Regions from separate parts of the Streptomyces sp. NBC_00414 genome, predicted to be linked through region 3. Evidence: riboswitches for the same ligand, from Rfam matches in the RefSeq annotation. Region 3 holds a riboswitch; each other region holds the start of a gene.

What was found. A riboswitch is a leader RNA that binds a small molecule or an ion and turns the genes downstream of it on or off. The one in region 3 is predicted to bind cyclic di-AMP.
Region 1: another riboswitch for cyclic di-AMP. It lies ahead of OHS59_RS18150 (C40 family peptidase); the one in region 3 lies ahead of OHS59_RS18625 (transglycosylase family protein).
Region 2: another riboswitch for cyclic di-AMP. It lies ahead of OHS59_RS26185 (LysM peptidoglycan-binding domain-containing protein); the one in region 3 lies ahead of OHS59_RS18625 (transglycosylase family protein).

Annotation. Positions count from the first base shown of each region.
Region 1 is NZ_CP107935.1:4,231,096-4,234,309, forward strand. It holds gene pcrA (DNA helicase PcrA) at 1-1,060, opposite strand, end outside; cyclic di-AMP (ydaO/yuaA leader) riboswitch at 1,648-1,820, shown strand; gene OHS59_RS18150 (C40 family peptidase) at 1,828-2,985, shown strand.
Region 2 is NZ_CP107935.1:6,018,666-6,021,879, forward strand. It holds gene OHS59_RS26180 (HAD family hydrolase) at 146-1,027, shown strand; gene OHS59_RS26185 (LysM peptidoglycan-binding domain-containing protein) at 1,021-1,752, opposite strand; cyclic di-AMP (ydaO/yuaA leader) riboswitch at 1,756-1,920, opposite strand; gene OHS59_RS26190 (CocE/NonD family hydrolase) at 2,404-3,214, opposite strand, start outside.
Region 3 is NZ_CP107935.1:4,345,056-4,348,269, forward strand. It holds gene eno (phosphopyruvate hydratase) at 1-854, opposite strand, end outside; gene OHS59_RS18625 (transglycosylase family protein) at 1,299-2,003, opposite strand; cyclic di-AMP (ydaO/yuaA leader) riboswitch at 2,008-2,178, opposite strand; gene OHS59_RS18630 (transglycosylase family protein) at 2,397-3,214, opposite strand, start outside.

The DNA of each region.
Region 1 (3,214 bases), 110 kb from region 3:
GGTAGTCCTCCTCGAACTGGAGGATGTTGCGGATGGTCGCGCCGCGGAAGGCGTAGATCGACTGGTCGGCGTCACCGACGACGCACAGCTCGGCCGGCGGGAGGTCGCCCTCCGACGGCGGCACGTCCTCGGGGTGCGCCACGGGGTCCGTGGCGCTGCCGACGAGCTCCCTGACGAGGGAGTACTGCGCGTGGTTCGTGTCCTGGTACTCGTCCACAAGGACGTGGCGGAAGCGGCGGCGGTAGTGCTCGGCGACGTCCGGGAAGGCACGCAGGAGGTTGACCGTCGTCATGATCAGGTCGTCGAAGTCGAGCGCGTTCGCCTCGCGCAGCCGCGACTGGTACATCGCGTAGGCCTGGGCGGCGGTCTTCTCGAAGCCGTCGGAGGCCTGGGCGGCGAAGTCCTCCTCGTCGATCAGCTCGTTCTTCAGGTTCGAGATCTTGGCGCTGAAGGACTTCGGCGGGAAGCGCTTGGGGTCGAGGTCCAGGTCACGGCAGACCAGGGCCATGAGGCGCTTGCTGTCGGCGGCGTCGTAGATCGAGAAGGACGACGTGAAGCCGAGCTTCTTGCTCTCTCGGCGCAGGATCCGCACGCAGGCGCTGTGGAAGGTCATCACCCACATCGCGTTCGCCCGCGGGCCCACGAGCTGCTCGACGCGCTCCTTCATCTCGCCCGCGGCCTTGTTCGTGAAGGTGATCGCGAGGATCTCGCCGGGGTGCACCTTGCGCTCGCCCAGCAGGTGCGCGATGCGGTGGGTGAGCACCCGGGTCTTGCCGGAGCCGGCGCCGGCCACGATGAGCAGGGGTGAGCCGTGGTGGACCACCGCCGCGCGCTGGTTCTCGTTCAGCCCGTCCAGGAGCGCGGCCGGGTCCACGAGCGGCCGGGGGGCGCCGTCGCGGTAGAACCCGTCCCTGCTCGGAGGCACGTCGAAGCGCCCGCCGAACAGGTCGTCCGGAGCGTGGTCCGGCTCCTCGTCGTCGGGCGGCGGCGGGGGCTCGTCCTCATGGGCCGGAGGGGGCTGGAGGTCCGCCAGGAAGCTGTCATCAAAGAGGCTGCTCATCGCTCTCCGAGTCTAGGCGCCCCCACTGACACCCCGCCGCCACCCCGGAAACTCGGCGGAATCCGTCCCGGACGACCAGCGGGCAGACCTTCACCCACAATGACGGCCCCGCCACTTTCCGCGACTGCCCGACCGTCCGCCCACCCGACCGTCCGGCCACCCGGCCGACAGGGAACTTCGCCTCGTACATGAGCACCCGGCGGGTGACGTACGTATAACCCGGACGAGACAGGCCGGACACCCCGTCGACAGCCCGTACGCATTGCCCGGATCACCCGGATCACGAGAATCACCCGGATCACCTGGACGCTCGCCCCGCCCCGACAGGTCTGGCCGATTGGCGACCAACCCCTCCAACCACGCGGAGGCGCGTGGAGTTCGCCACTCCACGACACGGCCGCCCCACCCCTGCACCACTCGGGACAACTCGCTGCAGATCGCAATCAATTGACCTCGGCGAGCAGGATTCGAGGCCCAGGTCACGAAAATGTATCGGGCATATCGCACATCAAACTTCACAGGTGCCACACGAATTGGCTAACTTTCGAGTAGCCCGCTCGACCCGCACCGGCGAACAACGCCGGGCCGAGCGGACTCCGCCGAATCCGGCCTGCCCTCGTGGCCTCCGGAACCGGGGACCCAACCGATCCTGGGGTGAATCGGTCCTGCTTCCTCACGGGACGAAGGACCGTAGGGCAAACCTTCCGAAGCACTCGCCCGAACCCGACAGCTAACTCGGTAGGCGGATGACGGAAGGAGACGCCTTCGTGGCGCCACACCGCAAGTCGCGGCCCCCCACCATGGGCGTACGGACGCCGGCCCTCGCCACCGCGGCTCTGACCTCGGTGGCCCTGCTCTCCCAGACGGCGGACGCCTCGCCTGCCGCGGAGCCCAGGCCGAGCACGGAGGAAGTCCAGAAGAAGGTCGACGACCTCTACCAGCAGGCGGGTACGGCCACCGAGAAGTACAACGCGGCCAAGGAGAAGACCGCCAAGCAGCGCAAGCGCGTCGTCACGCTCCTCGACGACGTGGCGCAGCGCGCGGAGAAGCTCAACAGCGCGCGCGAGGCACTCGGGACGTTCGCCACCGCGCAGTACCGCACGGGAGCCTCGGCCCCCGACTCGGCCTCCCTCCTCCTCGCGGACAACCCGCAGGACTACTTCGACCAGACCCAGCTGATGAACCGGCTGACCGCCCGCCAGAAGCAGGCCGTCGACGACTACGTCGCACAGCGGGCCGGCGCGTCGGAGAAGCGGCAGGAGGCGTCCGAGGGCCTGGAGGCGCTCACCACGACGCAGAGCACGCTGAAGACATCCAAGGCGGACGTCCAGCGGAAGCTCGCCGAGGCGCGCGAACTCCTTTCGAAGCTGACCGCCGAGGAGAAGGCCCGCCTCGCCGAGACCGAGCGGAAGAAGCAGGCCGAGGCCCGGCGCAAGGCGGACGAGCTGGCGCGGCAGCAGGCGGCCGACGCGGAGCGCCGCCGCAAGGAGACGGCGGCGCAGGGCACGGGAACCGCCACGGGTACGGGGACGGGTACGGGGACGGGAAGCACGCCGGGCTCCGACTCCACCTCCGGCACCAAGGCGGCCAAAGCGCTCGCCTTCGCCCGCGCCCAGATCGGCAAGCCGTACGTCTGGGGCGCGAGCGGCCCCGGTTCGTACGACTGCTCCGGTCTGACCCAGGCCGCCTGGAAGGCCGCCGGGGTGACCCTTCCGCGCACCACGTGGGACCAGGTCGAGACCGGCACGACGGTCTCCGTGGACAGTGCCCAGCCCGGCGACCTCGTCTTCTTCTACGACGACATCAGCCACGTCGGCATCTACGTCGGCGACGGCATGATGATCCACGCCCCGAAGCCGGGCGCGTACGTCCGCGAGGAGTCGATCTACTACATGCCGATCCACAGCGTGGTGCGGCCGGGCTAGGCGCCCACCCGCATCCGGACGGGGTACGGCACGTGTGTGCCGTACCCCGTCCGCGTTCCGGGGCGGCCCCCGGGCCGGGCCCATAGCACCGTCGCGCGCGCCGCTCCCCCACAACGCGCCCATCGGTCACCCCACCACGCCAAGTCGGTGGCAGCGGGCCCGGATCACGGTCGTACCCGGTCAGCTCATGGCCGAGTGGCACCACTTCCGTACATGCCGTTACCACCGG
Region 2 (3,214 bases), 1.7 Mb from region 3:
TCGGTGGAGTGGCCGATATGTCATGGGATCGGCCTGAACTCCCGGGGCCTGCTGGGACACGCGACGACGCGTGGGGTGGTCGAGGTGTCGGACGACGTCCGGTTCCCGTCGAGTCGCTGGGGGATTCGGTCCGTATTCTCTGATCATGGCCCCCCCGATTGCATATTCACTCATCGCCACTGACCTGGACGGGACGCTCCTGCGAGGCGACGACACCCTCTCGGACCGGTCGCGTGCCGCACTGGCGATGGCGGTCGGGGCAGGCGCCCGGCACCTCGTGGTGACGGGGCGCCCCGCGCCGCGCGTACGCCCGCTGCTGGACGAACTGGGCAGCCAGGGGCTCGCGGTGTGCGGACAGGGCGCGCAGTTGTACGACGCCGGCGCGGACCGCATGGTGTGGTCCGTCACGCTCGAACGTGAGCTGGCCGAGGTGGCTCTCGGCAAGATCGAGGCGGAGGTCGGCGAGGTGTACGCGGCCGTCGACCAGGACGGTGTCGACGGTCTCACGCTCATCGAGCCGGGCTACGAGATGCCCCACCCGACGCTGCCGGCGGTACGGGTGCTGCGGCGCGACGACCTCTGGACGCAGCCCATCAGCAAGGTGCTGCTGCGCCACCCCCTGCTCTCCGACGACGAGTTGGCGTCGGCCGCCCGTGGAGCGGTCGGTTCGCTCGCCACCGTGACGATGTCCGGGCCCGGTACCGTCGAACTCCAGCCATGCGGCATCACGAAGGCGACGGGTCTCGCGCTCGCCGCCGGCCGGCTGGGCCTCACGTCGGCGCAGACCATCGCCTTCGGGGACATGCCGAACGACATCCCGATGTTCGACTGGGCCGCGCGCGGGGTCGCGATGGCCAACGCCCATCCAGAACTCAAGTCCGTCGCCGACGAGATCACCCTCTCGAACGAGGACGACGGCATCGCGGTGGTCCTGGAGCGCATGTTCTCCGGCGCCGGGACCGGCCGGACGGGCCCCCTCGTCGGCCGACAGGCCGGTCCGGGAGCCCGCTCGGGCGTCGGTCAGTAGGCTCCGAAGACGTTGTCGATCGAGCCGTACCGCGCGGCGGCGTAGTTGCACGCCGCCGTGATGTTGGCGACCGGGTCGAAGGGGTCCAGCGACGTACCGGTCACGTGGTACGCCGTGAAGGTCGGGTCGATGACCTGGAGGAGCCCCTTCGACGGCGTACCGGCGACCGCGTTGGAGTCCCAGTTGTTCATGGCCTGCGGGTTGCCCGACGACTCGCGGATGATGTTGCGGTAGATGCCGTCGTAGCTGCCCGGGATCCCCTGCTGGGCCATGACGTCCAGCGACTGCTTGATCCAGCCGTCGAGGTCGTCCGTGTAGGTCGTCGCGGCGGCCGGGGTGACGGCGGACGCCGTGGTCGCCTTGGCGGTCTTCGCCGGGGTCCGGCCGTTCTTGGTGCCCACGGTCAGCTTGAGGCCCGGGCGGATGGCCGAGGGGTCGTTGCCGATGACCGCGCGGTTGGCCTTGTAGAGCTTCTTCCAGTCGCCCGTGGTGCGCGCCTTGGCGATCTTGGACAGCGTGTCGCCCTTGACCACCTTGTACGTGACCAGTGAGACCTGCGGGACCGCGTTCGGAGCGGCCTGCGCCGCCTGGACGGGCTGCGCGGCGTGGGCGCCGGTGGCTCCCACGAGGGGGAGCGCGAGTGCGGCTCCGCCCGTTCCGGCGGCGACGATGCCACGGATGAGGGTGCTGTTTCCGGGACGGCGGTGCTTGCCTCGTGCGGGCATGGCGAATTTCCTCTCCGGCGCCTGCGAGGTGAGCTGTCGGGTTCGGGCGGGAGATGCCCGGTCGCGTGGTGTGCGCGACTTCACCCCTAGCCGTTCCGATATCCGGACCGGCGGCTTACCTGGGTCCCCCGCTCCTGCCGTACGCGAGTGAATGGGTGGCTGGGTTTTCCGGGCGGCGGCAGGATTAGGCGATCCGTCCGGAGTGACGTGAACGTATGCGAGAGCACATGCAGTGAACAAGCCCTGAATTCGCGCAGCGGCGGCCATGGCCTGCCTTGTCGGGCGGATATCCCTTGATCAAAACGGAAGGCAAAGTTCAACTTGCTTTCCGTGAAGGGAAGTCGACGGAACCGACAAAACGATCACTTCGGGCAGGCGTGACCCAATTCACGGACGCAGATGGGGGATTAAGGAAACGGTTCTCCAATTCGGGCAAGTCGGATGTCTTCGGGATGTTACGGCGACTTACGCCCCATATTGAGGGGATAATGTCCGTAAGAAAGGTGATACGCCATCTTCTGTGGACGCCGGACGATCAGGCGTCGCAGGTGGTCACAGCTCGGGCACAGGTGAGGCCCGCACTCCTGGAATTCACCGGGGGGCGCGGGCCTCACCGTGAATGAGCGCCGGTCGTTCGTGGAGCGCGTGAACTCATCCCGCCGTACGCGGAATCCGCTTCTCCCAGGTGCGGTGGAAGATCACCTCGTCACCGTCCTTGCAGATCACTTCGTTCGAGGTGATGAAGTCCGCCTCGTCGCAGGTGATTTCGGAATGCGACTCGACGCTCGCGTCCCAGGGCATTTCCGGTCGGTGCAGCCGGACGGACCAGTCGGACCGGGCGCGCGCCGACAACGGATCGGACTCATTGATCGTGTACGTCTCCAGCGCGTCCTCGGTGAATTCGAGCCCGTCCGGATAGACGCGTGTGCCGCCGTATCGCGGATCCACTTCGAGACGCCACTCACCCTTGGCGACATCGCGGACCACGAGGCGCTCGGGGCGCGGATCGTCCAGCGTGGCGGGGAAGTTCACACCCAGCGGAGCCGACTGCTCCGGTTCCGCGAAGGCGATGGAGGGGTCCGACTCCTGCGCGCGGAGCGGGAGTTCCAGGACGCTCCCCGACGGAGTGAGGGTGAAGCCCGCCTCCGAGCCCGGCTGGGGCCAGATCCACGGCCAGTACGCGGAGGAGACGGCGAGCCGGATGCGATGGCCGGGAGGGAAGGCGTGGCCGATGCCGTTCAGCTCGAAAAGCACCTCCTCCGTAGAGCCCGGTTCCCAGGGAACCACCCGGTCACGGCCATGACGGGCTGTCAGGTTCAGGGCGCCTCGGGTGACGAGCGTCGAGGAGCCGTCGGGGGCCACGTCGCACAACCGGGCCACTACTTGTCCACGTTCCGTCGGCGAGGTGAGTCTCAGGCGCACGCGCGGGCGGCCCAGTACCCAGATCTCCTGCGGGACCTCG
Region 3 (3,214 bases):
GGGTCCTCGATGGAGACCAGCGGGTACGCGGCGACGAGCTCCTCGTAGTACTCGGTCATCTCGGCGGCCGAGCGGGACTTGCCCTCGAACTCGTACTTGCCGTCCTTGTAGAACTCGGACGCGGCGACGTCCAGCGCGAGGGCGACCTGCGCGCCGGGGGTGTAGCCGGCTTCCTTGATGGCTTCGACGATCAGGTCGAGGGCCTCGCGGTTGGAGCCGAGGTTCGGGGCGAAGCCGCCCTCGTCGCCGAGGCCGGTGGACAGGCCGCGGCTCTTCAGGACCTTCTTGAGGGTGTGGTAGACCTCGGCGCCCCAGCGCACGGCCTCGGAGAAGGACTCCGCGCCGATCGGGGCGATCATGAACTCCTGGATGTCGACGTTGGAGTCGGCGTGCGACCCACCGTTGAGGATGTTCATCATCGGGACGGGCAGCAGGTGCGCGTTCGGTCCGCCCAGGTAGCGGAAGAGCGGCAGGTCGCTGGCCTCGGAGGCGGCGTGGGCGACGGCGAGGGAGACGCCGAGGATGGCGTTGGCGCCGAGCGAGCCCTTGTTGTCGGTGGCGTCCAGGTCGATCATCGCCTGGTCGATGAGGCGCTGCTCGGTGGCGTCGTAGCCGACGAGCTCCGGGCCGATCTGCTCGATGACGGCGAGGACGGCCTTCTCGACACCCTTGCCGAGGTAGCGGTTGGGGTCTCCGTCACGCAGTTCGACTGCTTCGAAGGCACCGGTGGAGGCACCGGACGGAACGGCGGCACGACCCGTGCTGCCGTCGTCGAGGCCGACCTCGACCTCGACCGTGGGGTTGCCTCGGGAGTCCAGGATTTCCCGGGCTACGACGACGTCGATGGACGGCACGAGCATCTCCTTCTGGGATGTGACACAAGCTGTGCCGGGCCGGAGGCCCGGTTGCGCGCAGGCCGTGGTGGCCCCGCGGGATGAGCCTAACCGGCTGCCGGGGATCGGCCAGCCCTCGACCGCCCCCTGGACGGAACCGAGAGGAAATTGTTTCCGAACGGAACAAAGCGAGGCGGTAAAGCGGCAAGAAAAAACCCCGCCCCGGTGCGTACGGGGGAACACGCACCGGAGCGGGGGCCCGTGGGGGACGGGGGTGGCCCTCACGGGACCTCCACTATGGAGGACACGGATGTGAGAGCGCTGTGGTTCAGTCGCGATCCGGTCGCGGACCGGAACTCCGGCCGAGGCTGAGCGGCCAGGGCCTCGGCCGGAAGGTGCCGTCCGCACTACCGAAGTGGGGGGGTGCGACCGCCGGGGGTCAGCCGCGGCGCGGCTGCTCGGGGGTCAGCTGAGGTGCAGCTGCTGGCCCGGGAAGATGAAGTCGGCGTCGTCGACGATGTCGTCGTTCAGCTTGTAGAGCTTCGCCCAGCCGCCCTTGACCTTCTCCTTCGCGGCGATCTCGCTGAGGGTGTCGCCCTTGACGACCTTGTACTCGCCGTCACCCTTCTCGACCTTCTTGCCGGTCGGGGTCTCGACGGTCTTCTTCGCGGCCGGACGGTCCTGGGAACGCGAGGCGCGCTCCTCGGAGGACTGCGAGTTCTGCGGCTGCGGCTGCGTGGTGCTCTGGCCGGAACCGTTCGAGTTCGAGTCCGCGGGAGCCGAACCGCCACCGGTCGAGGCACCGGACAGGCCTACGCCACAGCTCGGCCAGGCACCCTTGCCCTGGCTCGCGAGAACCTTCTCGGCGACGGCTATCTGCTGGGACTTGGAGGCCTGGTCGGCGGTGGAGGCGTACGAGCTGCCCCCGTACGCGGCCCAGGTGGAGGACGAGAACTGCAGGCCGCCGTAGTAGCCGTTGCCGGTGTTGATCGACCAGTTGCCGCCGGACTCGCACTGGGCGACGGTGTCCCACTCGGAGGCGGTGGCGGCGGAGGCTCCCGTGGCGCCCATCAGCGGGACGGCGACGGCGGCGGTGGTGACACCGGCCAGCGTGGCGATACGGGTGGCCTTGGACGGGCGACGGTGCTTGCCCTTGTTCGAAAGCAGCATGAAGTGATCCCCTCACCGACGCCTGCGAGGTGAGCTGTCGGGTTCGGGCCGAGTGAGTTGCCCGGCCGCGTGACACTGCTGTCACGCGGCTTAACCCCAAGCCGTTCCCGGTCTCGACGACCGGTTCCGGCACTTACCTTGGGTCCCCCGCTCCTGCCTACGGCGCTTTACGCGTCGACTGTTCCCGTACGGCCGTTGGCAGGATTCGGCGTGCGACCGTCGGGGCTCACCAATGGCGAGCGGTCACGACCGTAGACACGGGCCGTGCCGAATTTCAAAGACGATCAGGGGTCTTGAGATCCATGTCTCAATTCGCCAAATCGGACATTCAACGCGAACTACCGCTGGTTTTCGCCCGATTCGGCGGCTTGATCACTACTTGCTCGCGAGCGCTCAGCCGTCGACGGCGATGCGCTGACCGGGGATGATGAAGTCCGGGTCGGCGCCGATGCTGTCCTTGTTCGCGGCGTAGAGCTCGCTCCACCCGCCGTCGATGCCAAGGGAGTCGGCGATGCTCGACAGACTGTCCCCGGAGCGGACCGCGTACGAGCCTTCGTCGGCGAGGACGCGCGAGGTGCTGTCGCTGCGCGAGGCGTGCCGGCCGGCGTAGTCGTCCGCGCGGGGCGCGGTGTCGACCTCTTCGGCGCTGACGCCGCGGTGACGGCCGGAGCTGTCGGCCTCGGCGTCGGTCGAAGCCTCGTCGTTCTGGGAGGACTTGTCCGGGTCGTCCGCCTTCGCCGTGGCGTCGGTGGACGGGCTGTCCGATCCCTGTGCGTCCGAGCCGGAGTCGTCCGCGGCGTCGGAGTCACCGTCGGTGGACGAGTCGGACTTGGAGTCGTTGCTCCCCTTTGTCGCATCCGAGTCGGCCGACGAGCCGGCGTCCTCGGCGAGGCCCGTGTCGACGTCCGCGGAGTCGGAGTCCTGCGTCAGGCCGGCGACGAGACCGCAGGTCGTCCAGGCACCCGTCCCCTGGTCCGCGAGTATCTTCTCGGCGACGGCTATCTGCTGCGAGCGGCTGGCCTGGTCGGCGCTCGGCGCGTAGTCGAGGCCGCCGTGCTCCTCCCAGGTCTCCTGGGTCATCTGGAGTCCGCCGTAGAGCCCGTTGCCGGTGTCGGCGCTCCATGAGCCACCGCTCTCGCACTCGGCGACCGCGTCCCAGGTCGTTCCGCTGGCGGCACTCGCGCCGCTCGCACCGAGCAGGGGGATCGCGA